Regions from separate parts of the Psychrosphaera aestuarii genome, predicted to be linked through region 1. Evidence: predicted binding sites of a transcription regulator. Region 1 holds the regulator's gene; each other region holds the start of a gene.
The links. Region 1 encodes sigma-54, which starts transcription at its own class of promoters, with help from an activator protein. Its sites were predicted from a motif close to GTTGGCACGNNNNTNGNNT; they were not measured.
Positions count from the first base shown of each region.

Region 2: a site for sigma-54 is predicted at 6,159-6,177, ahead of J9318_RS09910 (DUF1328 domain-containing protein). Genes of this name have one in related genera too.
Region 3: a site for sigma-54 is predicted at 2,433-2,451, ahead of J9318_RS05515 (S8 family peptidase). Genes of this name have one in related genera too.

Region 1 is NZ_CP072844.1:794,993-805,469, reverse strand. Features, by position in the region: gene J9318_RS03685 (calcium/sodium antiporter) at 1-292, shown strand, start outside; gene J9318_RS03680 (KpsF/GutQ family sugar-phosphate isomerase) at 310-1,275, shown strand; gene kdsC (3-deoxy-manno-octulosonate-8-phosphatase KdsC) at 1,275-1,841, shown strand; gene lptC (LPS export ABC transporter periplasmic protein LptC) at 1,841-2,398, shown strand; gene lptA (lipopolysaccharide transport periplasmic protein LptA) at 2,391-2,879, shown strand; gene lptB (LPS export ABC transporter ATP-binding protein) at 2,895-3,620, shown strand; gene J9318_RS03655 (RNA polymerase factor sigma-54) at 3,673-5,166, shown strand; gene hpf (ribosome hibernation promoting factor) at 5,200-5,487, shown strand; gene ptsN (PTS IIA-like nitrogen regulatory protein PtsN) at 5,579-6,028, shown strand; gene rapZ (RNase adapter RapZ) at 6,031-6,891, shown strand; gene J9318_RS03635 (HPr family phosphocarrier protein) at 6,905-7,174, shown strand; gene mgtE (magnesium transporter) at 7,274-8,629, shown strand; gene J9318_RS03625 (CvfB family protein) at 8,686-9,534, shown strand; gene pmbA (metalloprotease PmbA) at 9,673-10,477, opposite strand, start outside.
Region 2 is NZ_CP072844.1:2,177,654-2,188,130, reverse strand. Features, by position in the region: gene cysS (cysteine--tRNA ligase) at 1-1,377, shown strand, start outside; gene J9318_RS09935 (Yip1 family protein) at 1,429-2,028, opposite strand; partial or broken gene J9318_RS14170 (methyl-accepting chemotaxis protein) at 2,837-3,082, shown strand; gene J9318_RS14165 (CZB domain-containing protein) at 3,119-3,547, shown strand; gene miaE (tRNA isopentenyl-2-thiomethyl-A-37 hydroxylase MiaE) at 3,611-4,369, shown strand; gene J9318_RS09920 (DUF6404 family protein) at 4,485-4,877, shown strand; gene J9318_RS09915 (phospholipase A) at 4,882-5,934, opposite strand; gene J9318_RS09910 (DUF1328 domain-containing protein) at 6,258-6,434, shown strand; gene J9318_RS09905 (hypothetical protein) at 6,456-6,650, shown strand; gene J9318_RS09900 (TonB-dependent receptor) at 6,719-9,148, opposite strand; gene J9318_RS09895 (NADP-dependent oxidoreductase) at 9,385-10,383, shown strand.
Region 3 is NZ_CP072844.1:1,214,475-1,224,951, reverse strand. Features, by position in the region: gene fadR (fatty acid metabolism transcriptional regulator FadR) at 1-11, opposite strand, end outside; gene nhaB (sodium/proton antiporter NhaB) at 214-1,797, shown strand; gene dsbB (disulfide bond formation protein DsbB) at 1,800-2,330, shown strand; gene J9318_RS05515 (S8 family peptidase) at 2,492-4,690, shown strand; gene J9318_RS05510 (EAL domain-containing protein) at 4,792-8,709, shown strand; gene J9318_RS05505 (YfcL family protein) at 8,860-9,144, opposite strand; gene J9318_RS05500 (ATP-NAD kinase family protein) at 9,145-10,296, opposite strand; gene J9318_RS05495 (elongation factor P hydroxylase) at 10,274-10,477, opposite strand, start outside.

The sequences.
Region 1 (10,477 bases):
CGCCGCCAGTGTTGCCGGCGTATTAAAAGGTGAAGATGACATGGCTATTGGTAACGTCATAGGCTCAAATATCTTCAATATATTGGCGGTACTTGGTATTGGTGCGCTCATTAACCCTAGCGAAATTGACCCATCAGCTGCGTCGCGTGATATTTATGTGATGATAGGTGCAACTGTATTATTGTTAATTATGGCAATGAGTTTTGCGCAACGTACTCGACGTATAAATCGCGTTGAAGGTTTTATTTTACTGAGTGCGTTTGTTGGTTATCAATTCTTGCTATTTGCCTAAATTTTAAGGTTTTAATTATGAATCCTTTAGTTTCATCTGCATTAAAAGTTATCGAAATTGAAAAAAATGCGATAGAAAATTTAGTCCAATCTTGTGACGAAAATTTTGTGGCCGCGTGTAATATTATTATGGACTGCAAGGGCCGAGTGATAGTAACGGGCATGGGCAAGTCGGGACACATAGCTAATAAAATTGCAGCTACGTTAGCAAGTACAGGTACTCCTGCATTTTATGTTCATCCAGGCGAAGCAAGCCATGGCGATTTAGGAATGTTCACTAAACAAGACGTTGTTCTTGCGCTTTCGAACAGTGGCGAAACGTCTGAAATTGTTACTCTACTTCCAGTTTTAAAACGATTTGGTTGTCATATCATTGCCATGACAGGTAATACACAATCAACTTTAGCGCAAAACAGCGATGTTCATCTATTTTCAGGTGTAGAAGAAGAAGCATGCCCGTTAGGCTTAGCACCGACCGCTTCAACGACGGCAAGCCTTGTACTTGGCGATGCCCTCGCCGTTTCACTATTGGAAGCAAAAGGTTTTACAGCAGAAGACTTTGCACTAAGCCATCCCGGAGGTGCCTTAGGCCGTAAGTTATTACTAACAAACAAAGATATAATGCATACAGACGACCGCATCCCTGTTGTTAGCGATCAAGCAACCTTAAAAGAAGCAATAATAGAAATGTCGGCCAAAGGTCTTGGCATGACTGGTATAACCGACAAGGACAACACCTTGATTGGTATTTTTACCGATGGTGATTTACGTCGTTGGTTAGATCATGACTCATTTAAAACGGATCTTAAAATTACCACTTTAATGACGACAAATGCCACCTCTTCGAAAGCTAATGTTTTAGCGGCGGAAACGTTAACTTTAATGGAAGCCAAAAAAATTAGTTGTTTATTTGTTATTGATGAGCAAAACAAGCCAATAGGCGCTCTTAATATGCATGATTTATTGAAGGCCGGAGTTATTTAATGGAACGGTTTGCAACCTGGTATCAAAAAGTTTCGACTGACGTTACTACACGCGCTCAGCACATTAAGTTGCTTATTTGTGATATTGACGGCGTGTTTTCTGACGGCTCAGTATATATGGCAAATAATGGCGAAGAACTTAAAGCCTTTAATACAAAAGATGGCTTCGGGCTTAAGTCTTTAATGAACATAGGATGTGAAGTTGCTGTCATTACCGGACGAAGCTCTAAAATTGTTGAAGACCGAATGACAAGCCTAGGTGTTAAATACATATATCAAGGTATGGAAACAAAACTAATTGGTTATGAAAAACTATGTAAAGAGTTATCAGTAACACCATCACAAGTTGCATTTATTGGTGATGATTTCCCTGACGTCCCTGTGATGAAAAAAGTTGGGTTAGCGGTATCAGTAGCCGACGGCCATCCTTATGTAAAAGAGATTGCACACTATTGTACTGTTACTCATGGCGGAAAAGGTGCCGTGCGTGAATTAACCGATCTACTAACCATGGCACAAAAAGGTGAAACCTTTATTACCAGCCATTTTGAAGGTTCAAGTACCTAATGAGACTTAGATTACTCGTTCTACTTATTTTTGTTGGGATCAGCCTTTATCTTTGGTTTCCAGCTTTTACCAATCAAAGTAATGCGGATGACTCCGAAGAGCCTGTGTTAACGCCTGACTTCACGGCAACATTATTGCATCAAGAAATGTTCGATAAAAATGGTACGTTAAAGCAAGAGGTGTTCTCGCAAAAAATGGAACACTATGCCCAGTTAGCTTTGACTTACTTTGAACAGCCTGAATTTGTTATTTATCAAAATGATGCTCCGTTTTGGCGATTAGCCGCAGACCTTGGCAGTGTGCAAGATGGCCGACTAACCTTAGACAGTAACGTTAAAATGTATCAGTTAACCGATAACGAGCTCGTTACCAGTATTGAAACCCAATACTTAGAAATAGATCTCGACACTCAAGTGGTTGAGACCGATAAGCCAATTATAATTCGCGGTGAAAAAACCACTATTGAAGGGCAAGGTCTAACTGCCGATCTAAAAGCTCAAACAGTTAAACTTAAACATCACGTAAGAACAATTTTAAAAGGGACGAAAAATGACTAAATTCATCAAGATGACACTTGTTATACTTGCTTGTATTGGCCTTAATGCATTTGCTAATGACGATCTTATTATTGATTCTAAAAACCAAGATCTTGATTACAAAAATAACACTATGTATTTCAGCGGTAACGTAAAAATACAACAAGGGACGCTCACGATCACGGCTGACGAACTATATGTAATAACAAAAGACGGCGTAGGCGAAAAACTAATAGCAAAAGGCAAACCTGCTCGCTTTTTGCAAAATGATCCTAATAATGAAGCATTAGAGGCCACAGCATTAGAAGTCGTTTATATGATTAACGAACGTATTTTAGAATTGAATGGCCAAGCTAAATATAAGCAAGGTAGCTCGATTGTTGAAAGTGGTAATATCGTATTTGATTTAAATGCACAAAGAGTCAAAGCTGACGGCGACAAGTCAACCGGTGGTCGTGTAACTACTACGATAAAAACAAAAAAAACACAGCCAAATAATTAAGTAGAGAAATTAAATATGACCAAGTTGGTGGCAAAGCACTTAGCCAAATCCTATAAAAGTCGTCAAGTTGTTAAAGATGTCAGCTTGTCGGTAGAAGCTGGTCAAGTAGTTGGCTTGTTAGGACCAAATGGCGCGGGTAAAACAACAACTTTTTACATGATTGTTGGTTTGGTGCCTAACGATAAAGGTTTAATTCAGCTTGATGATATCGATTTGAGCCACGAACCTATGCACGTAAGAGCTCGCAAAGGCATTGGTTATTTACCTCAAGAGTCGTCTATCTTTAAAAAGCTGACAGTTTCACAAAATATAATGTCTGTTCTAGAAATGCGAAAAGACATAGATGCAAACCAACAGGCTGATTTACTTGATGATTTAATTGCCGAATTTCATATTGATCATATTCGGGATAGTCTTGGTATGGCATTGTCTGGTGGTGAGCGCCGCCGCGTAGAAATCGCAAGGGCATTGGCTGCCGATCCAAAAATTATTCTATTAGATGAGCCTTTTGCGGGTGTTGATCCTATATCTGTCATAGATATAAAGAAAATAATTCAACAATTAACAGCAAAGGGAATTGGTGTACTTATTACCGATCATAATGTCCGTGAAACACTTGATGTCTGCGAAAAAGCCTATATCGTTAGTCATGGAGAGCTTATTGCTGAAGGAACTCCGGCTCAAGTGCTAGAAAGTGACATAGTTAAGAAAGTTTATCTTGGTGACCAGTTCAAACTTTGATATTTTGGTAGCACGAATAAGTTTATTTTAGTCAGTACTTTACTGGGATCAAATGAGACCAACATTACAACTTAAAATGGGTCAGCAGTTAACAATGACCCCGCAATTACAGCAGGCTATTCGTCTGTTGCAGTTGTCGTCATTAGAATTGCAACAAGAGATCCAAGAAGCCTTGGATAGTAATCCTTTGTTGGAAGCTGATGAAGAGCATGGCTCAGTTGAACAAATCGAATTACCACAAGACAACCATGATCGTCATGAAAATGAAGCCTCAGTTTCATCTAACGACGACGATATCGAGTGGACGCGAGAAGAACGCGATACAAACGAAAATATCCAAGACCAAACTATTAGTGATGACTTGCCCACAGACTCGACTTGGGATGACTACATGAGCGCCGCTCCTGCGAGCTCAGGCCCTGCGTACGACGGTGAAGATACCGTTTATCAAGGTGAAACAACTGTTGATATTCAAGACCATTTAAAATGGCAATTAAATCTATCCACTTTTTCCGAACATGACTTAGCTATTGCAACAGCCATTATTGATGCTATTGATGACAAAGGTTTTTTGACGGTATCTGTTGAAGACATTGTTGAGTCTGTAGACATCGAAGATGTTGAAATAGAGGAAGTTGAAGCGGTTTTAAAACGCATCCAACACTTTGATCCTATTGGTGTTGCCACCCGAGGGTTGCAAGAGTGTTTGTTGGTTCAGTTAAAGCAATATAGCCCTGACACACCTTGGCGTGAAGAGGCTATTGAACTCATTGCTGAAAATATCGACCTGTTAGCGAACCGTGATTATCGCACTATAATCCGCAAAACAAGATTAAAAGAATCTGAATTAAAAGAAGCACTCGACTTGATTCAACAACTGAATCCAAATCCCGCAAGCCTAGTTATAAAAGACGAAATTGACTATGTAATTCCAGATGTTACCGTCGTAAAGAAAAAAGGTCGTTGGTTAGTAGAGCTAAATCCTAATTCTATGCCTAAAATTAAAGTGAACGAACAATATGCTTCACTGTCTAAAACTTCAACCAATAGCTCTGACGCGCAATTTGTTCGTTCACACTTACAAGAAGCAAAATGGTTTATTAAAAGTTTAGAAAGCAGAAACGACACTTTATTGAAGGTATCTAATTGTATCGTGCAACAACAACAAGCATTTTTTGAATACGGACCAGAGGCGATGAAACCAATGGTTCTAAATGATGTAGCAGAAATGGTCGATATGCATGAGTCCACGATATCGCGTGTGACAACACAAAAGTTCATGCACACACCCAGAGGAATCTTTGAGTTAAAGTATTTCTTTTCTAGCCACGTCAGCACCGAAAATGGTGGTGAATGTTCATCCACTGCAATACGGGCTTTAATAAGAAAGTTAGTTGCTGCAGAAAACCAAGCAAAACCGTTAAGTGACAGTAAGATTGCTGATATTCTGGCCGAACAGGGCATCCAAGTAGCCAGAAGAACTATCGCAAAATACCGGGAATCGTTAAACATTCCCCCTTCAAACCAGAGAAAACGATTGGTTTAACAATCCATTTTATCAATTCAGAAGGAAGTGCATATGCAAATTAATTTAACTTGTCGTCATGTCGATGCAACAGAGTCTTTAAAAGAATATGTTGATACGAAATTTGCAAAGTTAGAACGTCATTTTGACCATATTAATAACGTCCATGTGATTTTAGACGTTGAAAAACTCAACCAAAAAGCAGAAGCAACTATGCACGTAAATGGTGGTGAACTATTTGCTGCATCGGAGCATACTGATATGTATGCTGCAATTGATTCCTTAATTGATAAACTTGACCGTCAAGTCATTAAACACAAAGAAAAGTTAACCAGACATTAACTTTCTTTATTAATTTTAAAGCGCCATGGACGGTGCTTTTAACCAATCTTTTGAGATTTAAATCAAAAGAGTAAAGCAGTAAAAGATAACCATGAATGTAAAGCTACTCCTGCGACCTGAGTGCACTAAAGTACTAACAGATTGCCAAAGCAAGAAAAAGATCCTCGAGCATATTGCCGAGATCGCGAGTACAAAATTACCAGACCTCACTTGCACAGATATACTCTCAAGTCTTATGAATAGAGAAAAGTTGGGGAGTACCGGAATAGGAAATGGCGTTGCTATTCCTCATGGAAAAATAACACCAAATGAAAGTCCAGTGGCGGTATTAATCGTTATCCACCCTGGCATTGATTACGATGCAATAGACAATAGACCTGTTGATGTATTTTTTGCGTTACTTGTTCCAGAAGATCAGTGTGACGTGCATTTAAATACGTTAGCGTCAATCGCAGAAATTTTTGATAATAAAGAAATGCTTCGTAAAATAAGAAGCGCCGAAACTGATAATGATCTTTACAAAATAATTGAAGCTGCTTAATCATGCATATATTTATCGTTAGTGGCCGTTCAGGCTCAGGGAAGACAGTCGTATTAAGAGTACTAGAGGATCTAGGCTACTATTGCGTAGATAATTTACCGGTTAATTTATTACCTGCATTATCACACTCCTTATCTAAAAATTATCCTCAAGTTGCCGTCAGTATTGACGTTAGAAACTTGCCCAGCTCTGAACAAGAGTTAATGGATAATTTAGATTTCTTACCCAAAGGCGTAAAGACGACCGTTCTATATATAGATGCTAAAGATGACGTATTAATTCGTCGCTATAGTGAAACAAGGCGCCTACACCCTTTAACCAAAGGTGATGCGTCACTACCTGATGCAATCGCACAGGAGAGTAAGCTTTTAGATGGGTTATCGTCTAGAGCCGATTTATATATTGATACCTCGGATTTAAATGTTCATCAACTAACCGAGATGGTGAGAGAAAAGATATTAGGAAAGTCAGATAAAGAACTTATTATTACTTTCGAGTCGTTCGGCTTTAAATATGGGGTACCAAACGATATCGATTTTGTATTTGATGCACGATTTCTACCAAATCCTCACTGGGAACCAGAACTTAGAGCATTAACCGGTTTAGACTTACCTGTGAAAGACTTTTTCTCTAGTCAACCACTTGTGAATAAATTCATATTTCAAATCAATAACTTTATGTCCACTTGGTTACCGCATTTAGAGCGCAATAATCGTAGTTATTTAACGATCGCAATAGGCTGTACTGGTGGTAAACATAGGTCTGTATATATTGCTGAAACGCTCGCTGAACAATTTCGTTCTCGTGGAAAAAATGTAAAAACTCGCCATCGAGAGATGAGCCGTTATTTAGAGCAACTGTAAGGTAACAAGCCCAGTGTTATCACGAACAATTACAATCCAGAATAAGCTTGGGTTACACGCAAGGGCTGCGACCAAATTGGCCCAACTCGCCTTACAATTTGATGCTAAAGTTCAAATACAACAAGCTGATAAAACCGCCAGTGCGGATAGCGTCATGGGCTTACTAATGCTTGCAAGTAATCAAGGTAAAGAGATACACGTTACCGCAACGGGGAGTGATGAAAAGCAGGCTCTCGAAGCTATTTGCGAACTAATTTCTAATCGTTTTGATGAGTCTGAATAACTAATTATCTCGCTACAAAAACAACCAGTTACTATCATAAAACGCTAATCTAAGTTAGACTTGTGCACAAGGTAAACAACAGAAACCTACGCTCAAGAAATGCCAGAACTACTAGAACAAGAATATACAATTCCTATTAATGAACTTAATACTGCCATCAGTGACGGTATGTTTGTTCGTGTGCGGAATATGCTTGATTCTATGGCCGCAAATGATATTGCACTGTTGTTGCATTCTTCTCCTCCCAAAAGTCGTGCTGTTATTTGGCAACTCATCGACAGTAGTATTCAAGGCGACGTTTTAGAAGAACTTTCCGATGAAGTTCGTAACCCAATATTACGAGCAATGGAACCGGAACGAGTTGCTGAGGCCGCGACCAATCTTGATGACGATGACTTTTCAGAAGTACTAAGAAGTATGCCCGATGCTGTTTATCGTCGAGTGCTGAAGAGCATGGATAAACAAGATCAAGCGCGCGCTGAGAGAGTAATGTCTTATGAAGAAGACTCTGCGGCCGCGCTAATGAATACCGATACCGTCACGGTTCGTCCTGATGTGACCGTTGACGTAATATTGCGATATTTGCGATTAAAAGAGTCATTACCTGAAAATACCGATTATCTTTATGTGGTCGATAAGCAAGATCACTTTATTGGTGAAGTATCTTTGTCGGCACTCGTCACCTCTAACCCCAGCAAACTAATATCCGAAGTGATGGAAACCGACTTCGAGGTGATTCCCGCTTCTATGCACGAATCCGAAGTGGCAACGTTATTTGAACGTTATGATTGGATGACAGCTCCTGTTATCGATGAGCATGGTTTGCTGCTCGGCCGAATTACCATTGATGATGTTGTAGATATTATTCGTGAAGACGCTGAGCACTCTATGTTAAGCATGGCGGGTCTTGACGATGAGGCCGATACATTTGCACCCGTATTGGACAGTACCCGAAAGCGTTCATTGTGGCTTGGCGTAAACCTATTCACAGCATTACTCGCGGCGTTTGTATCAAGCTTATTTGAAACAACACTTGATGAGCTGGCTTTTTTAGCCGTATTAAACACCATAGTCCCAAGTATGGGCGGTGTCGCTGGTAGCCAAACACTAACCTTGGTTATTCGTGGTATGGCTGTGGGTCACGTTACAGACTCAAACTCTAGGTGGTTGCTTGGCAAAGAGCTTGCTATTGGTTTCCTAAATGGCCTTATTTGGGCTGTATTGATTGCAGGTGTTGTTGCCATCTGGAAGCAGGACTTAATGCTTGGCGGCGTACTCGCATTTGCTATGCTAATGAACTTAGTCGCAGCCGGTTTGTCTGGCGTGTTAATTCCACTTGCATTAAAACGCATGAACATAGACCCAGCTTTAGCAGGTAGTGTTATACTTACCACAGTGACCGACATAGTCGGCATATTTGCATTCTTAGGCACGGCGACTTGGTTGTTATTGTAACCTAGTTTAATTAGTAATTAGTCGCGATGCCTTCTCAGTAAAATTGGAAAAATTAAATGATTGAAGTTGGAAAAACCAACACCTTCCCTATCTCAAAAATCGTCGACTTTGGTGTTTTTGTAGATGCTGGAAATGGCGACGAGCTACTAATACCCCGTAAGCACGCTCCCAAAGACGCAAATGAAGGCGATGAAGTAACAGTATTTGTTTATCTTGACTCAGAAGATAGACCTATCGCCACGACACAAAGACCTAAAGTTGAAGTAGGCCAATTTGCTTATCTAAAAGTAACTGATGTAACCCGCGTTGGGGCATTTGTTGATTGGGGATTAGATAAAGAACTACTCGTTCCATATGGTGAACAGCACAGACCAATGGAAGTGGGTGAACGTTATTTAGTCTATGTGTATTTAGATGACTTAGATCAGCGCCCTACTGCCTCTTCAAAAATTGATAAGTTTGTAAAAGACGAAAACGAAGGGACGTTTAAACCTGAACAGCAAGTTGACTTGATTATCGCAAATAGCACTGATTTGGGTTACAAGGCTATTATTAATCATAGCCACTGGGGTTTGTTATTTAAACAAGATGTATTCCAACGACTTAGCTTTGGCCAAACTAAAAAAGGATTTGTAAAACAAATTCGACCAGATGATCGTATCAACTTAAGCCTACAAGGTGGACAAGTTACGCGTGATAAATACTCAAAGATCATTATGGAATTTTTGAAAAAAGAAGGTGGTTACGCCGCCGTTCACGATAAATCCAAGCCCGAGGTTATCTCCAAGTTATTTGGTATGAGTAAAGCCGCCTTTAAAAAGGCAATTGGCGGGCTCTATAAATCTGGCGATATTGTTATTGAGAAAACGGGTATTCGTTTGGTAGAAAAAGAGTCTGGCGAATAGCAAGACTAATCACAATTTGATAAAAAAAAGGAAGCCTAGGCTTCCTTTTTTATTCACAACAATTCTTCGCCAATAACGTTGAAATAACAGTCGATTTAGCATGGCTCAATCTGACCTACTGCCTTAAAAAAATTGTATTTAGTTACCTGCAATCTTCATGTTTTCAATTAATACTGAACCCGTTTGCACAGCGCCACGACGTTCAACGTCACCGCCTATAGCAACAATTTGTTTAAACATCGTTGCTAAATTACCGGCAATAGTTACTTCCGATACAGGATACTGAATTTCACCGTTCTCGACCCAAAAACCCGCTGCGCCACGACTATAATCGCCGGTAACTGTATTCACTCCTTGACCCATAAGCTCAGTCACCAATAAGCCTTTATCCATTTTTTTAAGCATCGCCGCTAAATCTGGATCGGTTTGGCTTATAAACCAGTTATGAATGCCACCGGCATGACCTGTCGTTTGCATCCCCATCTTACGTGCCGAATATCCGGTTAATAAATAGGTAGTAAGTACACCGGCTTCAATAATATTTCTGTCTTTAGTTGCCACCCCTTCCGAATCAAAAGGACTACTTGCAAGACCTCTAAGCACATGAGGCCGTTCTTCGATGGTTAAAAAGTCAGGTAAAATTTTTGTGTCTATGCTGTCCATTAAAAACGATGAATTCCGATACAAGCTACCACCACTAATTGCAGAGACTAAGTGGCCAAATAGTGTAGACGCAACTTCTGCATGAAATAACACGGGTACTTGGCAAGTATCTAGCTTTCTGGCATTAAGCCTTTCAATTGCAGCTTTTGCTGCTTTGTTGCCAACAACTGAAGCCGCATCCATTTCCTCAAATACACGTTGAACTGTATAGGCATAGTCACGCTGCATTTCATCGCCTGACTCAGCAATTACAGAGCAACTTAAACTATGGCGACTGCTT
Region 2 (10,477 bases), 1.4 Mb from region 1:
CGCATATACAACACTATGTCCCGTCGCAAAGAGACTTTTAAACCGTTAGAGGCCGGCAAGGTTGGAATGTATGTATGCGGTATTACTGTTTATGACTTATTACACATGGGACATGGTCGTACGTACGTCGCGTTCGATGTGATGCAACGCTACTTTAGACACACGGGTTATGACGTTACCTTTGTTCGTAATATAACGGATGTTGACGATAAAATTATTAAGCGTGCGATTGAAAACAATGAAACCTGTGATGAGTTAACAAACCGCACTATTGCTATGATGCATGAAGATTTTGATGCGCTAAAAATGTTGCCAGCGGATATTGAACCGCGAGTGACAACTCATATGCCTGAAATCATTGACGTAATTCAACGCCTTATTGATAAAGGTCATGCATATGTGGCTGGTAATGGTGATGTGTTATTTGAAGTTTCCACATTTGAAAAGTACGGTGCGTTAGGTCGTCAAGACTTGACCCAACTGGTTTCTGGCGCAAGAGTTGACGTTGAAGAGAGCAAACGTGACCCGCTAGACTTTGTGTTGTGGAAGTTAGCTAAAGTTAACGAGCCCAGCTGGTCTTCGCCTTGGGGTGATGGTAGACCGGGCTGGCATATAGAGTGTTCGGCAATGAACTCAAAGCATTTAGGAACACATTTTGATATTCATGGCGGTGGGTCAGATTTACAATTCCCTCACCATGAAAATGAAATTGCTCAGTCATGCTGTGCGTTTGACACGCCATATGTAAATTATTGGATGCACACTGGTATGGTGCAAGTTGACAACGAAAAGATGTCTAAGTCATTGGGTAACTTTTTTACCGTCAGAGAAGTTTTAAAAACGTACGATGCAGAAACCGTTCGTTACTTCTTACTTTCAGGCCATTATCGTAGTCAATTGAATTACTCAGATGACAATTTGAAACAAGCAAAATCTAGTCTTGAACGTTTATATTCTGGGTTACGAGATGTTGTGCCAAACCTAGATGTTGATGTATCTAAATTTGAGCAGTCAGCTGACTTTTATGCAGCAATGGATGATGATTTTAATACTCCAGAAGCTTTAGCAGTACTCTTTGATTTAGTGAAAAAGCTAAATATTGAGAAAGCCAATAATGAAGCATCAGCGGCAGACACAGCCGGTGTTTTAGTTAAGTTTGGTGAGGTTCTTGGTTTACTGCAAAGTAATCCTGAGAGCTTTTTCCAAGGTGAACAAAATGACGATGAAGTTGCCAAAATTGAGCAGTTAATTATTCAACGTAACGATGCTAGAGCTAATAAAGATTGGGCCGCAGCTGATGCAGCCAGAGACGCTCTGAATGCGTTAGGTGTTGTGTTAGAAGATGGCGCGAATGGCACAACGTGGAAAAAAGGATAAATAAAAAAACCGGCTTAAGCCGGTTTTTTTTTGCTTTTTAATATTTAAATTTTAGTGGCTAAATGCTGGGGCGTAACCTGAGCTCCAAAACATTGCAAATGCAGTCATAATACAAACCAGTAAAATAAGGCCACATGTTACAACAGAGCTTGCATACATAAAGCCGCGTTCTTCTGGTATATGCATTAAAATCGGCACTCCAGCGTACAGAAGATACACTGAATAAGATAAAGCGATTAGTCCAACAATCATCACAAACCATACTTCAGGATATAACGCTCCAAAACCTGCCATAAACAAAGGTGTTGCCGTATAAGCCGCTAGTTCTAATGTTTGTGTGTAGGTTGGCTCTGAGCCAAACGTATGAGCCATCCAATGTGCCAAATAGCCTAACAAAAATACACCGGCAATTAAGGCGAAATACATGCCTGTACAAAGCAGTAGAGCCGTTTCGGACGTCATTTTGAGCGGTTCACCAACGCCAACACTCCAACCCATTTGTGTTACTGAAAAGTATCCACAAATAGCAGGTATTAACGCGATGATCATGATGTGAGACATTGAGTATTTGAAGCTTTCATGTCGATTGTCGATGGTATGCCATTCTTCAACCGGATGCGCGTACAGACCCCATAGGTGATTTAGTATCATAATTATGTTCCTTACTGTCTAGTGATCGCTACATTGCGCAAATGTTACACAATATGAGTATGTTATGGGCAAAAAATGATCAAGAGTCAAGAATAGAATTGCTCAAAAAGTAGTCTTTATATGCTTTATTGTTATATACAGTCTGTAAATACACCAAGAGTATTTATTCTAAAAAGACCTTCAATTACCTGAAGATATTGGCATTTTAGATTTATTTTTGGCCGCCATATATTTTTCAACGTCATTCAAAAAAATGATAATTTTTTGAGCGTTTTTTGATATCGAGATTATACTCAGGTCGTGGCCGCGCTAAATATTATTGATGTTGCCTGCTAAATTATTCTTCAACTAGGAATCCATTTCCAATTACTAGAGAGTAGCTATGATATTCGGATCGCAAAATAAAGAAGAAATAAAAGAACTAAAGCGACAAGTAGAGGACTTAAAATTACAAAATAGCAAATTAGAAGGTGACTTAACCACAGCTAAAAATGAGCATAGTCAGCTATTAAATAAGATAGCGTCAAAAGCTGAAAATAATGAAAGTCTGACATCTTACAGTAAACTCTGGGTCCAATCGTCAAACGTTGTTAACCAAATTAGAGAGAGTTTAGCTGAGTCTTCAAATCAACTTATTCACCACAGAGATAATTTTCAAGCATCCGATAAACTGTTTGATACCGTTATCAAAATGCTATCGTCAACAACAGGTTCAACACTAGAGATTGCCGAAAACACCAAACAGGCTTCCGCGTCTGCAGATGAGTTAAAAAACGTTATGTCCGGCATAAATGATTTCGTAAACATCATCAAAAGCATTTCAGACCAAACTAACTTGTTAGCATTAAACGCAGCAATTGAAGCAGCCCGTGCAGGTGAACAAGGTCGAGGTTTTGCCGTTGTAGCCGATGAAGTAAGAACACTGGCACAGCGCTCATCTGAAGCATCAAATGAGATTTCAGGATTGATAGAGCAAGTAAATCAACAGATGACAGGTGTTATTGCTGGTATCAATAGTGTTGGTGAAAAAAGCAGTGAGATTAACGACAGCACAATTCTTATTGAGAAAAAAGCCAACGAAATTGTTTCGATGTCGAAAAACATGTATTCAGTTATTTCATATTCAACGGCAAACTCATTTATTGATGCGGTTAAAATGGATCATGTGGTTTGGAAGTCAGAGGTGTACCAATATATGCTCGGACTATCGAGTAAGTCCATTGACGACTTTTCTGATCATACTCTCTGTCGATTAGGAAAATGGTACTACCACGGTGAGGGTGCCGAGAAGTATTCTAGTTATTCTGCATTTACTAAAGTTGAGAAGCCCCATTGCGAAGTACACTCGTTTGGTAAAGAGGCATTAACTGCGTTTTCAAATGGTAATCACAAAAAATCATTAGAGTGTTTATCTCAAATGGAAAAAGCCAGTGTCGCCGTGTTTTATCAATTAGAGGAACTTGCCGAACAAATTGAGGCGAGTGTCATGGCGATACCAGCAAAAACAAACTCGAAATAGGGGTGGGTTTAATAGGAATGAAAAGGTTAGAATAGGCTAACAGAGTCGTAAAAATGGTTAGCTATGAGTTTTGACAGTTTATTAGATCCTATAAAATCTTTTTTGCATTGCACAACACCACAGGCGTGGATTGACGAAGCAATAAAAAGTAAAAACCTAGAGATGTTGCTAATAGATCATCTAATTTGTGAACTTAAAGCCGCACAAACAGCAATGTGGTTAATTAGAAAGTATGCAGTAGATAAGGCTAGTGGTGATGAGTTGTTAGCTTGGTTAACACCTTATGAAGACTTCATTTATAAACGAGAAGGCAAGTTGTCCGACTTAGGTAACTTAAAGGGAATTAATAAAAAACTCACGCTGCGTGAAAACAGCCGCTACGGGCAAGAGTTAGTTGATAAAATGGTGATGTTAATTAAAGAAGAGTTACATCATTTTTATCAAGTTCTAGAGATTATGGAAGAAAAGGGTGTTGCATACCGAAGCATTACGCCAGCGCGTTATGCGAAAGGCATGATGAAGCATGTCAAAACTCACGAGCCTGAAACTCTCATTGATAAACTAATTTGTGGTGCTTACATCGAAGCTCGCTCATGTGAGCGGTTTGCCAAATTAGCACCTCATGTAGACAAGCGTTTAGGCGACTTTTATGTATCTTTACTTCGGTCAGAAGCTCGTCACTTTCAAGATTATTTATCTTTAGCTGAAGACATTGCTGGTGGTGATATTAGCGAACGAGTGGCATATTTTGGGGAAGTAGAAGCGACGTTAATCACTAGCACCGATGAAGACTTTAAGTTTCACAGTGGCGTGCCATCGTAATGTAAGATATTGATGTACCTATAAAAAGTAAAAATTGGAATTTTGCTTTTTTCGTTTGCAGCCTGATTTAAAAAGTACGACAATGGCTAAAAATAGCCCAACTAGTTAAATTGCAATGGAATTCAGGGAAAAAGTTAATCACTTTAGAGATGAAATGGAGTACCTTGGCGTCTCCGACTATTTGGCTGCCCCTTTTTTGTACCGAGGCTTGTGGAAACTAGGTGTTAAAGAGCCACCACCGATTTTTACAAGTTTTGTTAGAGGACTGCTAGTTCAAATTGCCTGTTTCGCATTCGTTATGGTTTGCACCTTGCTGGTGTTGCACATCGTTTTCAAAATAGATTCAAACATCACCATCAATCTGTTTGCGATTATTTGTTTATTTAGTGCATCATACAGCTTCTTTATGACAATCTCGTACCAACAATTAAGCAAAATATTGGAGCTCCCAGATTGGGAACTCTACTTGTCGAAAAAGTACAAAACCGACGATTCAAATATTTCTTAACTTATTAAAAAATATCATTAACCGCGATACCAAAGCCAATTTTTTGCTGCTTATGGTTATAGTCGATTAAGCTCTCACCATATCCACTGAAATACTGTGCAAAACCAACTAAACGAGACGAGCCTGGGAATGGAAACGAATAGTTTAGTTCAATTGAGCCATTGCCGGTATTCCAATTATTACGAAGATTAAAAGATAACTTGTGCTGATCATTAAAAGCGTAAGCTCCAAATAGTTCGTAGTAACCCAGGAATTTATGAATATCAGGATTGTCATCACCTGAAGGATCGAGCGGGCTAGTTTTTTCATTTTCTTTTAATCGATACCAAGGCTTGATGCCTACAGCAAAGTCGTCTTTTTCATAAACAACAGAGGCCAGTATACGGTTCCAGCTTCTTGAAAGTAGTTGTGTTTGACCATTTGACTGATGTTCAAAATGCAACGTAAAGGCCATGTTGCCGTCGTTTGGCTTCCAAGGAAGCGGCGCAACATAAAAAATTTCTGGCGTGTAGTTTGTTTCACGAAAGGGTTTAGAAATTTCATCAGAATAGACTTGCCACCAAGCCTGAATTGTCATGGCAAAATATAATCCGTCACCAGGAATAAATAATGTACTGCTTCTTAACGGTACTTTAAAACTAATTTGATACTTGGATTCATATTCCTCTAGTTGCCCTGAAATAAGCTCATTGCTTTCATAAGGCTTTCTATTAAATCGATCAGATATAGTAAAGGGCAATATATAACTTTGTTTATGAGGAGTAATAACAAAAGGGTTTAACTCGGTGGTCCGCTCGTTAATGATACGTTGTGCCAATCGCCCTTTTTTAATTCCTCGAGACAATATACGCGTTTCACAGTATCTAAAAATCAACTTGTCGTCTGCCGTTACAAACCCAGTTTCTTTAAGTGTCTGTGCACAGGCTTTAATTTTTTGTTCAAGCGCAATTTCTTCCGGAGTTTTTACTATATCATCTACTCCCGCAGTCACGGGCAATGCCGCAAGCGCTGATAGTAATAGCGTACTTATCTGGAGCTTTCTTAAATGTGAAGACATGGATATCCCTAAATAAAATGGCGAGGTGGCTACAACAAGACACTCATAATAAAAGAGTTTTACGTATTAATGCTAGTTTGGTTTGAAAAAGTTGCAGGGTAAGTGTGAATATTTTTTAAAATGTTCACATAATTTGTTTCTCCTATTATCAGTTACAAAACGGCCAATTTCTATAAGTTGTTGTAATAATTGTATTTTTAATTATTTTTCAATATTTTTTTTAAACTGGCACACAAGTAGCAACCTATAAATCTGTAAACAAATGAATTTGAATTTTTAAACAAGAATAAGCAGCAACATTAAAGTTTATTTAAGGAGCATGCATGTTATCTTGGATCATTACGTTTTTTGTGATTGCAATTATTGCCGGTATTTTTGGTTTTAGTGGTATCGCTGGCGCTGCAACAGGTATTGCAAAAATTCTATTTTTCATATTTTTAGTCGGACTTGTGGTTTCTATAATTTTGAATGCATTCCACGGACGTAAAACTAACCTTTAAAAGGTAAACAGGAGATATATTATGAAGTTATTAAAACTATTATTTATTGCAACACCATTAGTATTATCAGCATTTGTTCTGCAAGGGTGTGAAAAAGGACCAGGCGAAAAAGCCGGTGAGAAAGTTGATGAAGTAATGACTGATGCAGGTAACGCTATTGAAGATGCGTGTGAAGACGTAAAAGAGAAAGCCGATGCGAAGGATAAAGACTGTTAATTCAGTTATCCTTTAGCCGAAAAGAAAAGCCTGCATTAGCAGGCTTTTTTGTGTCGATGTGTGTTTGACTATAAGTCGAACTGATAGTTGACTTTAACGCCGATACTTCTTGGTTTTACGACGTAATGACCATAGGTACGCCCAAGCTCAGTTAAATCTTTATTTTCACTTGCAAAAACGGCATTACCGGACCAAGACGGATCTCGTCTGTTCGCTGTGTAAGCGTACTTATTAAATACGTTATCAACGTAGGCGGTTACCGACCAATTGTCATCAGACAGAGTAGCCGATAGGTTGCTTAACGCGTAACCCGGTAATATTTCCCCATCTGCTCGTAAACCAACCTTAGTATAAACATCACTCTGAGCCGTTAAGCCGTAATTTACACTTAGTAATTTGTCGTTAAGTACATCGGTTTGGTAGTTCACTCCAAATGTAAATTGTTGTTCAGGTGCGCCAGGCAAACGGTCACCATCTTTACCATCATAAAAGTCTTGTAGAGCAGAGCCAGCATCACCTGCAACTTTAAACAAGAATGGTGCATCTTCGGTTAACTCAGCTTTTGCATAAGAAAAGCTCGCAAATATCGCCCAGTCTTTCAAAAGCGTGGTTCGCGAAGACAATTCAAAACCTTGAGATTTTGCTTTACCGGCATTCAAAGTAATAGGCTCGGCACCATAAACGGTAGCCGCACTAATTTGAGCATCATTCCAATCAACGTTAAATATGGATGCGTTTATATGTAGCTTGTTGTTAAACCAAGTACTCTTCAGTCCGAGCTCTGTGTTTTGCGTTGTATCTGGTTGATATTCAACTTCATTTGGCAATGCGCATACCTGTGCAGTTACCGGATCGGTACAAGCAATGATACCGTTACCACCGCCAAGTCTGAAACCTTCACTAATGGTAAAATAACCAATAACATTGTCATCAAATTGATAACTAGCGTTAAATTTAAAAAGATTACCAGAGTCAGAGGCTGTTACGGTTTCAAATTGCAGATCATCTAAAGTTACAACCGTATCAACATCGAGTGGGGCTGCTGCTGCGGATACAGTATTTACATCGTATTTATATAGACGAGTGCCGACTGTTAATTCCAATTGTTCAGAAACCGCGTAAGTAAGCTCTCCAAATAGAGCAGACTCTTTGCTTTTGTTAAATCCAGTCGCTATATATTCAAGATCGTAATCTAGGTTTTCGTAATCATCGTTATACCATTCAAGTGTTGCGCCTGGCATATATTCACGGTCATCGAAGTCATACTGTGAGTCAGAATAAAAAACACCCACGATCCAAGTTAAATTTTGCTCATTATTTGATACTAATCTGAACTCTTGGCTAAAAGAGTCGCCTTCTCCAAAGTCGCGAGTATAGGCAGGAAAGTCTGCATAACCAGTCCAAATATCCTGCATAAGGAGATCTGTTTGATCACGTTGTCCGGTTTGTTCAAATTTTGTAAAGCCAGTCGCAGAAACTAATTCGGCATAACCTAGATTTAACGATAACTCAGCGCTAATTAGGTGATCGATTTGTTCACCCGGCTCCTCATATCGCATTACATTCTGATAAGGCTGAACAAACGCTGATAAAGGGTTTTCAGCTGATAGCGTATTAAACTGATCAATGGCGTTGCCACCAACTTCTTTGTTTTGATATATGTAATTTATCGATGCGTTAAAATTGTCCGTCGGTGCCCACGTTACGGCGACCCTTGCGGTTAAAGTATCTTCAGTGTTGGCATCTTTAACGGTTTTTAAATTTTCATTAACGGCATTTGAATCACTCCAGTCAGGATCAGCTGAAGATTGTCCCGGAGTTTTTAGTACAGTGGTGTAATCAATAAAACCTGGGCTGGATAGTTTATTAACATTAAACCTTACGGCTAATTCGTCTTGAATAAGTGGCAGATTAATAATTGCGCTCGCTTCAGTGCCAAAGTCTTCGCTTTCAGCCAAAGAAAAAGTATCTAATGACACGGCCATATTGCTCTCGTCTAACGCTGGTTCATTTAAAATATAACGAATCGCGCCGCCGAGCGAGCCGGTTCCATACAATGTTCCTTGTGGGCCAATTAATACTTCAACACGCTGTATATCAATTAAACGTAAGTCGGTATCAAACGCAATATCGCCTAAGTAGGTGGCGACTGTACCGCCATCGGCAGCACGGTCTGAACTGTTGGTATTAAGGCCACGAACAATAATTGATGCGCCTTCACGACCACCTTGATCAGCAATTGTTAATCCTGGCACCCAACGAGCCATATCTTCTTGAGAATAAATATTCTGTTGCTTCATGATGTCACCGTCGAGCGCAGAAATATTCATTGGCACTTCTTGTAAGGTTCCCGATCGTCGGCTAGCGGTAACCTCAATTTTTTCTATTTGATTAACGCCTTTGCTATCATTGGCTATTTTTGCATAACTAGTAAAGCTTGATGCAATAGCTATTGACAAAATTGACGATTTAAAAAGAAGGTTTGAGGTGTACTGCATTTGTTTTCCTTAATGAATAAATATATAGATTTTGTGCATGATTATATTTTATTGTTGTTTCGTCAATTAAAAGTTAAGTAATAGCTCTAATTTATTTTAATGTAGGTTATTAATTTTTCTAATGCCCTTGAAATACCAAATAAAAGCGTCAAATAGAAGAAACCTAGATGCCGCGTTTAAATTAGACGCTGTAACCACAACAGTTTGTGTTAACACATTGAATACAAGGAATAAAAATGACTACAAATAAATCGATCCATTTAATGAAACGTCCTACTGGCGGGCCGATTGATGACAGTTTGTTTGAAATCAGAGAAAATGAAGTTCGTGATATTAACGACGGTGAAGTGTTAGTTAAACAAAACATGATGTCTTTAGATCCAGCGATGTTTGGTTGGATGAGCCCAGATACAGAAAGTTATATACCACCGGTTGAACTGGGTGATGTTATGCGTAGCTCAGGTATTGGTGAAGTCGTTGCAAGTAAAAGTGATAAGTTCCAAGTTGGCGACCGTGTAATGGGTATGATGGGCTGGCAACATTACTATGTCGGAAGTGCAGAAGGGCTCAATAAAATTGAAGCGCCTGTTTCAGATGAAGCGGTGTTATCGGTATTTGCACTTCCTGGTTTAACGGCAACTCAAGGACTAATTAAAGTAGGGCAACCTAAGTCAGGCGAAACTTTAATAGTGACAGGTGCAGCAGGTTCAGTAGGTTCTATTGTTGGGCAATTAGCAAAAGCAGAGGGCTTAAACGTAATTGGTGTTGTCGGTAGCGATGAAAAAGCAGAATGGATAACTAAAGAATTAGGTTTTGATGGTGCCATTAATTATAAAACGGATGACTTAGCGGCTAAATTAGACGAGCTTGCACCAAAGGGCATCGATTTATTTTTCGAAAACACGGGAGGCCCAATCCAACATCATATCTTTGAACGAATGAACGCGCATGGTCGAGTGGTTGTATGTGGCTTAATTGCAGACTATCCAAAAGCAGAACCCGCGCCAGGTCCAAGCTGGTTAAATGTGATTAAAAAACGAATTCGAATAGAAGGCTTTACGATGCCGGATCATTTCGGTGAAATACCGCAACTTTTGCAAACATTAACGCCTTATGTAATGGGCGGTAAAGTTAAATATCGCGCACACACATTAGAAGGGTTAGAGTCAGCAATAACAGGCTTGAACTTGTTCTTTACCGGTGACAACAAAGGTAAGTTAGTGGTTAAGTTTTAATACTTTAGCTACTTACAATATGTAAATGAGGGATGAAGTTTAGGTTATTGACTTTGTCACCAGGTACAAAAAAGCCGCTAGTCATGAAATATTT
Region 3 (10,477 bases), 420 kb from region 1:
ATTATTTTCATGTAAATATTCGTATCTGGTTTTAGTAAAAAACTGATTGTACCAGATGCTTTAAATTGCACAACAAATCAATTTTTAGTGTTCGAAACTAACAAAAACCGTTAAAAAGCACTAAATTAGTTATCAATTCAATTTTATTTTTAGTACATTGCTATGATACTAAAAGTGAAAAACCTTAATAATCAGAAGGAAGGCTAGGAAAGTATGCAGCAAAGTTCTCTGAGTGCTTTTTATCAAAACTTTTTAGGAAACTCTCCTGAATGGTACAAACTTGCAATTATTGCCTGTTTAATAATCAACCCTATTATATTCATGATAGACCCTTACGTAGCTGGCTGGGCGCTAGTTATAGAGTTTATCTTTACATTGGCTATGGCTTTAAAATGCTATCCGCTTCAACCTGGTGGACTACTCGTTATCGAGGCTGTTGCCATCGGAATGACAAGTCCCGGTCATGTTCAGCAGGAGATATCCGCGAACATAAGCGTACTATTGCTTCTTATCTTCATGGTTGCCGGCATATACTTTATGAAAGACTTGTTGATGTACTCTTTCACAAAGATGTTACTTAAAGTCAAATCTAAAATCGCACTCTCCTTATCTTTCACATTTGCAGCCGCATTTTTATCAGCTTTTCTAGACGCACTTACCGTTGTAGCCGTAATCATTACCGTTGTTACTGGCTTCTACATGATTTACCACAAAGTGGCATCGGGAAAACAGTTTAATCATATTGAACACGACCACACTTCGGACGACCATTTAGACAACTTAAAGCGTTCTGATTTAGAAGAGTTTCGAGCTTTCATGCGAAACATCATGATGCACGCAGGTGTTGGTACAGCTTTAGGTGGCGTTTGTACCATGGTTGGTGAACCACAAAACTTAGTAATAGCTGAGCGTGCTGGGTGGCAGTTTGTAGAGTTTGCTCTAAGAATGGCACCAATTACAATTCCGACTCTTATTGCCGGCTTATTGACTACTTATTTAGTCGAAAAATTCAAAGTTTTTGGATATGGCGCGAAACTTCCTGAACCTGTTCGCTTAATTCTTATGGATTACGACGCTGACAGTGACGCAAAAATGACAAAACGTGACAAAGTTAAGCTTGCTGCTCAAGTCGTGATCGCGATCTGGCTTATTGTTGGATTAGCTCTTCACTTAGCTGAAGTTGGTTTAATAGGTTTAACCATTATCATTTTAGCAACATCCGCGGCTGGTATCACAGACGAGCATCAAATTGGTAAAGCGTTCGAAGAAGCATTGCCGTTTACTGCTTTACTATGTGTGTTTTTTGCCGTTGTTGCGGTAATTATCGATCAAGGTTTGTTCGCTCCGGTAATCTCGTGGGTGCTCACTTTCGAGGGCAAAACGAAACTCGTTATGTTCTTCATAGCCAACGGCTTATTATCTATGGTCAGTGATAACGTATTTGTAGGTACCGTCTATATTAATGAAGTAGCGGCTGCACTTAAAAAAGGTATCATTACTCGTGATGAGTTTGACATGCTAGCTGTTGCGATTAACACAGGTACAAACTTGCCGTCTGTTGCGACACCGAATGGTCAAGCCGCATTCTTGTTCCTACTAACATCTGCACTAGCACCATTAATTAGATTGTCATACGGTCGAATGGTATTTATGGCAATCCCATACACGGTTGTGCTGTCGGTAGTTGGAATATTGGCTACCTATTACGGTTTGTATGAAGCAACCGAATGGCTGTACCAAAACCACTGGATTGAGCATCATGTGGGCCTTGGTGAGCCGAGTTCTGCTGGACACTAATAATGTCGGTAGTAAATAACCTTTCCACTTGGCCAGCTTCGCGCTGGCCTTGGTTTATATTGGCGCTTAGTGCTCTCGTATTAGAGTTAACCGCCTTATATTTCCAATATGGCATGGGGTTAGAGCCATGTATTATGTGTGTTTATCAACGCGTCGCAGTATTAGGTGTGTTAATTGCGGCTATTCCTGCGTTAATTCGCCCTGATGTAATACTATTCCGTGCTGTGAGTTTTTTAGCATGGATTGTTGCATCTGTTTGGGGCCTAAAGTTAGCGATTGAACACGTTCGAATGCAAAATCCAGACAACTTTATGCTGCTGATGACCTGTGACATATATCCAAATTTCCCAAGTTGGCTTCAATTACACCAATGGTTTCCAAACGTATTTGAACCACGAGGAACCTGCGGTGATATCGACTGGGTGTTTTTGTCGTTGTCGATGCCACAATGGATGGTGATCACCTTTAGCATTTACTTTTTGACGGCAATATTTTTCCTCTTTGTTCGCCTTGTCAAAAATAAGTCATTATAAAATCTGTTCTTTTTTCCCATCATAAATAGCTGGAGGCTCCTGAAAATGTGAGCTTCCAGCGCTCCTCCACCCAAAACAATCTTTTTATTTAAACAGGCAAACTTTGGCACAAAAACTGCTTTTTATTTGTTTCATAATAATAATAAAAGGTTTTAAGCATTATGTTTTTACCAAGATTGAGCAATAAAAAATGGACTTTGTCGTTTGCTGTTGTAGGTCTTGTTGCAGTCCTATTAACTCTGACTGGAATGAAAAGCTACCAATCACACCAAGCATACATTTTGCAGGGTGCTAGCAAAGGTTCAATGATTTCATTAGTAAATGAAATTGGTGGTGAAGTTGTGCATGACTTTGCCGTAATACCGGCAATTTCTGCCATGCTGACAGACGATCAAGTTTCAGCAATTAAAAAGAATAACCCACTTATTCGTCTGTTCTCAGACGCGAAAGTAAAGCTGGATGGTAAATCGGATGAATGGCATAACAAAAAGCCTCTTCGTTTCAAAGCTAAACAGAGTAAAGTGGTTTGGACAGCAAAAAATAAAACTAGTGAAGATGCAGAACTAGAGAGCATCACTATTAACTGGCCTGCTGCAAACGGTGCGTTAAAAAACTTAAAAGTTAACGGTGAAAAGCTAGTTAAAAATGTTGACGGCAATTCTTATACTCACTATTTCGATAATTTAGTTTCTGTTCAAAGTGGTAGTAAAGTAAAACTGGCCATGAAGTTTGATTCTCTATCAAGTGTTTCAGACTCAGATTATTACATCGCTTTAAACTTATCTGATGGATCTGTTGTTGAACTAGACTCCGTTAAGCAAAATATTACTCGCAATGAACAGCGTGATACCTACTTTCCGACTCAAGTACGTGCAAATGAGCTACACGAAATGGGTATTACTGGTCGCGGCGTCGGTGTTGCTGTAATAGACTCTGGTTTAGCTAATTTTGAACAACTTGAATATAATTCATTTGGCGAAAAGCGTGAAATCCACCGCTTATCACTGGTTGGTGGTAAAAAAGACAAGTTTGGTCACGGTACTCACGTAACCAGCCTTATCGCAAATAGCGAAGTGACTTACACTGAAGATGGGCAACCTACTAACTCTTTCAACGGTATCGCTCCGGATGTTGATCTAATTTCTATCAAAGCATTTGATAAAAACGGTGACTCTACATATTCAGATATTTTAACTGCCATTATTTATGTTATCGAAAATAAAGATCGCCTAAATATTAAAGTATTAAACTTATCCTTTGGTTCTGAAGTTCAATCCTTGTATTTCTACGATCCTATTAACGTTGCTTTAATGGCTGCATGGGATGCCGGTATTACAGTTATTACTTCTGCTGGTAACACAGGCCCTAACGGCATGACAGTTGGTGTTCCGGGTAACAATCCATATTTAATTACTGTTGGTGCAACTTCTGATAATTACACGCCTTTTAATTTTGAAGATGACTTTGTTGCTAGCTTCTCAAGCTCTGGTCCTACTCATGCAGGCTTTATTAAACCTGAATTAGTTGCTCCTGGCGCGCACTTACAAGGTCTAATGTCAGAAAAGTCGTCTCTATTTAAAAACTATAGCGTTTATGATGACAACAACGGTTACTTCCTATTATCTGGCACCTCTCAAGCGACAGCCGTAACGTCAGGTATTGTTGCGCTAATGCTACAAGACCAGCCAAACCTTTCTCCAGACGATGTTAAATGCCGTTTAATTGACACTGCACGTATGGCGCAAACAAAAGAAGGCGATTTAGGTTTTAGTATTTTCCGTCAAGGCGCTGGTATGGTTGATGCCTATGAGGCAGTAATGAGCCAAGCTTCTGGCTGCGCCAATACGGGTATGGACATCAAAAAATCACTTCAGGCAGAAGAGTTTTACTCTGGTCCAGCACGCTGGAACCCTGAAACTGAAGAATACTATGTTTTAGAAAACGATGGGTTCGAATGGGATGGTACTGCTGAAGATGCACTAACAACTCAAGCGATTATTTGGCCTCCTGGTGGTTCAAGTAAAGACTTACCTCACCCGAAGAAAAAGGAAACTACAGCAAATGCGATCATTTGGCCTCCCGGCGGGTCTAGTAAAGATTTAAAGACAAATGCTATTATTTGGCCTCCTGGTGGATCAAGTAAGGACTTACCTCACCCGAAGAAAAAGGAAACTACAGCAAATGCGATCATTTGGCCTCCCGGCGGGTCTAGCAAAGATTTAAAGACAAATGCTATTATTTGGCCTCCCGGTGGGTCTAGCAAAGATTTAAAAACAAATGCTATCATTTGGCCGCCAGGTGGTTCTAGTAAAGATTTACCTCACAAGAAAGTGACAACAAATTGGGTAAATCAAGAATAAAAGTAAAAGGCTCCTCATGAATTGAGGAGCCTTTTTTGTCATGTGACATATGAGTTTTTACATGATATAAACTAACAACTTCTCACTTTTTTTTGGTCGTTATGAGTTTTCCAAAGCTTTTCAGAACTATCGGTACATTTTCTATAGTATTAATCTCAGTATTAATAAACTTCACTTCTCAAGCATCAGAGATGAATATTTCGAATATTAATCTCAGCGAGCCAAAAACGTTTCTCCAATCCACAATTATATTTTCTTCTTTAGACTCGAATAACCTTCTTTCTAATAATACAGTCAATGACATTGCTCAAGATAAACTTGGCTTTATTTGGATTGGTACAAATGATGGTTTAATTAAATATGATGGTAGAACTGCTCAACACTTCAAATTTAAAATTGGCGATAGACTAAAGCTCAATAGTAACCTAATCAGAACTATTTTTAGAGATTCAGAGGAAAGGTTATGGATTGGACGCGATGGGGGCTTGAGTTTATTTTTGCCTGAAAAAAATACGTTTTTAAGCTTCGAGGAACATAAAGACTACAATTCTATCAAAGGATTAGAATTTGTAACAATCGCCGAAGGTCCAGATAAAAACATTTGGTTTGGCACGTCAAAATCAGGTCTAGTTCAGTTTAATCCGAACACAAACTCATTCACCAAGTATACTGCAGACAAACTGTCGAATCTATCATCTAACCGTATTAGTGATTTAACCTTCGACACTTATGGAACGATGTACGTCGCAACATATGACGAGGGAATAAACGTCAAAAATTTTTCCGAATCAAAGTTTCACCAGTTAACAATAGAGACTAACTCTAAGTCACAAATAAACGATATAAGAACACTTCATGTAACACACGACAATCACCTATGGGCTGGTACAGAATATCACGGAGTTCTTTTAGTCAATTTAAATTCAAGAGAAACGAGACATTTCAAGCCTGATAAATCTGACCCATATTCGTTTTGTGACAGCATGGTAAATGATGTCATGGAAGACTCTAACGGTTCGTCGTGGTTTGCTACGCAAAATGGCCTTTGCAAGTTTAATTCTCAATCCCAAAGCTTCACACGGTATATTGCAGAGAACAATCGGAATACAAGCCTATTGAGCAATCAGATTAGCTCTATATTTGAAGATGATGGAGGTGTAATTTGGTTAGGCTCTATTAAAGGAGTTAACTACTGGAATGCATCTAGCAGACCTTTCCAACATATCAGCAGTGCAACATCACCTTTAATGGAGAGTGACGACATTTTATCGTTTGCAGAAACGCAGGATAATACTTTATATATTGGCAGTTTGGAGGGAGGAATAAGTAAATATGAAAAAGTGTCTAATTCGCTCAGTCATTTTTCACTATCTGAGGAAATGGGGCCAAAACAACCGATTGCTGTGCCGAGTTTAAATGTTTCATCTTCTAACAAGTTGTGGATTGGCACAATGGACGCTGGTGTTTATGTTAAAAATTTAGAAAATGGGCAATTAGCTCAATACAACATTGAAAATACTTCTAACAGTGAAAACGCACTATCCTCAAATGCAATATCCAAAATAATAGAAACTAAAGAGAGGTCTACTGTTGTATCTACTTATGGTGGAGGACTGAATATTTTCGATTCTGAAATGAACCTTTCTAAATTTACTGCTTCCGATGGCCTATCTTCGAATTATATTATAGATGTTACAGAAGATAGAAAAGGGCATATCTGGGCTGGTACACTCGGTGACGGCCTAAACAAAATAAACTTAGAGACTGGTGAAGTTGAAGTCTTCAAAATTGATAAAAACAATCCAAATACGATTAAGTCTAATTCGATTCTAGGCTTGTTAGATACTAAAGATTATCTATGGTTGGCGACTAAAGATGCGGGTGTAGCGAGACTGGACAAAGCAAAACTTGAGCAAGGTATTGTCGACTTTTTACATATTGGTACAGACCAAGGTTTAGCCAGCAGTTTTACCTATGGTGTGTTAGAAGACGAGAACGGCTTAATTTGGATTAGCCACTCTAAAGGGCTCAGTCGTTTAAATCCGGTTAACCTATTTTCCGTCAATTTTAATACTAGCCATGGTTTACAGGGTAATGACTTTCACAGTGGCTCATTTTTTAAATCAAAATCAGGCCGCATGTTTTTTGGCGGACCAAATGGCTTTAACACATTTATACCAAGTGAAGTTTCGTTAAACACGTACAAGCCTCCTATTAGGCTTACTAAATTTAGCCAATCAAATAATGAAACACCAATACACCAACTCTTTAACAAGAATGGTACTTTGGTTTTAGATTACGATGAAACTGTAATCGACTTTGAATTTGCCGCTTTAGATTACACAAAACCGGAATTAAATCGTTATAAATACAAGATGGAAGGCTTAAGCGAAATTTGGTCTGATCTTGGGACCAGCAATCACATATCATTTTCATCGCTGCCAGATGGTTTTTATACCCTTAAAGTAAAGGGGAGTAACAACGGCGGTGTTTGGAGTGACGAACTTGCTATTCCAATTCGAGTGATGCCTCCTTTGTGGCGCACATGGTACGCTTATTTATTTTATTTTGTTGCCGCGAGTGTTTTATTTTTAATACTTGTTAGGCAGCAACAGATTAAAATCCAACAGCAAATTGCAAATGAGAAAAAACTACATAAGCTCGCTTATTTTGACAGCTTAACGGGTTTGCCTAATCGTCAAAGCTTCTATGAGAGTATGGAACGCTTTTTATCCTTAGCTAAGCGCGGTAATTACAATGCAGGCGTAATGTTTATCGACTTAGACCGATTTAAACGAATAAACGATACATTGGGCCACAACTTTGGTGACAAAGTCTTAATGCAAGTTGCTGAACGGTTACGCCAAAGCGTTAGGAACAGTGACTTTGTCGGCCGAAACTACGATGTAAAATCATTTAAAAATGAAATAGCTCGTTTAGGTGGAGATGAATTTACTGTATTCCTAAGCCATCTTGATAGCCCAGAAGAAACAACAAACGTTACTCAACGGATTATTGAAAGTATTTCTAAACCAATTACGGTAGATGGCTACGAGGTTTCAGTGACGCCTAGTATTGGTATTGCTATGTACCCGGAAAATGGAAGCACGGTTCAAGAATTAATGAAACATGCTGATGTGGCGATGTATCAGGCCAAAGAGGACGGACGCAGAACCTTTAAATATTACTCTAATTCTCTCAATGATAGAGCAATGGAGCGACTGCAATTAGAAGAGTACCTTCGTTCAGCACTAAAAAATCAAGAATTTGAGCTTTACTATCAGCCACAAGTCGATTTAAAGACCAACCAAATCACCAAGGCTGAGGCACTACTTCGTTGGATTCACCCAGAGCTGGGTTTTGTTTCGCCAGCTGATTTCATACCTATCGCCGAAGAGTCTGGAATAATTGTTGAACTAGGAGACTGGATCCTTCAGCAAGCTTGTATGCAAGCAAAAGAGTGGCGTGACGCGGGACATGATATTCGAGTTTCAGTAAACGTTTCGAGTATTCAATTCAAACAAACAAATTTAGTTGATAATGTTAGGAATGCGCTTGAGCTTAGCGAACTTCCAAAACACTTACTGGAGTTGGAGTTAACCGAAAGCGCCGTCATGTCGGATGTAGAAGACAACATAGGCCGACTACAGATGTTTAAAGACATGGGCATTCGAATCGCCGTCGATGATTTTGGAACTGGTTACTCATCACTGAGTTATTTGAAAAAATTCCCAATCGATACCTTAAAAATAGATCGATCGTTCATTGTTGATATTGATACCAATGAAAATGATGCTGCTATTGTAAAAGCGATTATGCTACTTGCTGAAACAATGCAGTTAAATGTAGTTGCTGAAGGCGTCGAAACATTGGAGCAATTACGAATTATTGATAATTACGGCTGCCAATATATCCAAGGCTACTTCTTCAGTCGTCCTCTGCCACATGCTGACTTTATGAAGTTTGTGAGCGAAGAGTTCGCTGATAAAAGCACATGGAAATTAGACCTCATTGGCTAACTCTGTAATTACTAATCACGATATAAGCTAGTGCTGATTATCCGTTAGACAATAAAAAAGGGCTTATCGCCCTTTTTTGCTATTCCGCTGTCGGTTTTGAGTAGCCTTATTTGAAATACTGCAATGACTCAAGCATGCCTACGTCTAACCTTATTCGGCTAAATATTTAATTAAACGGTTTAACATATCATTAACCGTTTCAATATCATTTTGCTCTAACTCACCATTCTTAATAGCTTTGTTTACACTTTTCTCTACGTCATCAACCAGCGATTCTAATGTTAACGTTTCTTGTTTAACAATAGCGGTACCGATAACTAAATCAACATGCCCTCTTAAATAGCCACTTGCAAACAATTGATCATCAGTGCCTTCTGCTACATAACCATCAAAATATTCTTGAGCCTTATCACTCAATGCTTCTAAATCAACCATCTATAACTCCTCGTAGCCGACTGGGTAAATAACTTGGTCATGGTAGCCAGTTACCACTGTAATTGGCCCCGATAACATTTTGTCCAACTCAACATCACCGGTATCAGCAATGAGTGGACGACCTTCTAGTGCTTGTAATTTGGTTTTAGTTGCCACAACAATTATATTGTCGCGACCTATTTCTTTAATTAGCTGTGGAGACAACTGCTGATTGCCTCGACCAAAGATATGGCCTTGGCCACCTATTAACGTAATAACGAGCTTAGCGCGCTTTCCAGCGACTATATCGAGCAATTGCGCAGCCGTTACATCAGATGCTACGACTTGTTGATCCAGAAGAACGTCAACGCCAAGCAAGGTATTGTCGCAACCGAGCTCCTCCATAATAAAAGCGACCGTACTGCCTGAGCCCATCACATAAAGCTCATCTTCTTCCATTTCCTCAATAACGTGAGCCGCGATATCCTGAAGCACTAATTCGTCGCTTTCTTTGCCGCCCATTTTTACATTTTGCACATAACGCAACTCTGCTGGAATTTGTAATTCACCATAGCGTTTTGCTTTTACGATGCCTTGCCTAAATAAGGTCTCATCAATATCCATCACATCAGCATCAGTCAACGACACTAACTCACCAGCGACTAGCATTTTTACAATTCGACCGGCTGCTTTTGGTGTTATTGCATATACACCTGAGTGAATCTTACAACCCGCAGGTACGCCTAACACAGTTGTGTTATCAACCGACGCACATATATTGCGTGCCGTTCCATCCCCACCAGCAAACAATAGCAAATCCAGATTTAGCTCAGACATTATTCGAGCAGCTGATTCTGTGTCTTCAAAACTAGTAGCTCCATTGTGATTCACCACCGGCGAATGAACAATGTGACAGGGTATGCCAAGTGCGTTACACGTGCTTTCGCCCATATCACCAGAAACGGTGAACACTTCTAGATTTTGGTAGTAATCACTTACTTCTTTAAGTGCTATTTTAATTCGCTCGTTCGCTAAAGGTTTTGCACCCTTTTGCAATGCTAACTCCGCGGTGTCTTGTCCATCAGAGCCCTTCAAGCCAACTGTGCCTCCAAGGCCAGCCAGCGGATTGACAATGAGACCTAAGCGAAATTTACGCTGCAGTTTGTTTGTCATTATCTTCTCTACTACTATTTTGTTGTTCAAATTGATAGGTAATTTGCTTTATGTCGGTAATGGCTGGTCTTTTGTAATACTGTGCAAGAACCTTCATAAATAGTTGAGCGCGCGAAGGAAAGCCATTTTGAAAATAGATTTTTAGTTGCTCAACGATATCGAGTTGAAATGCATGCCGATC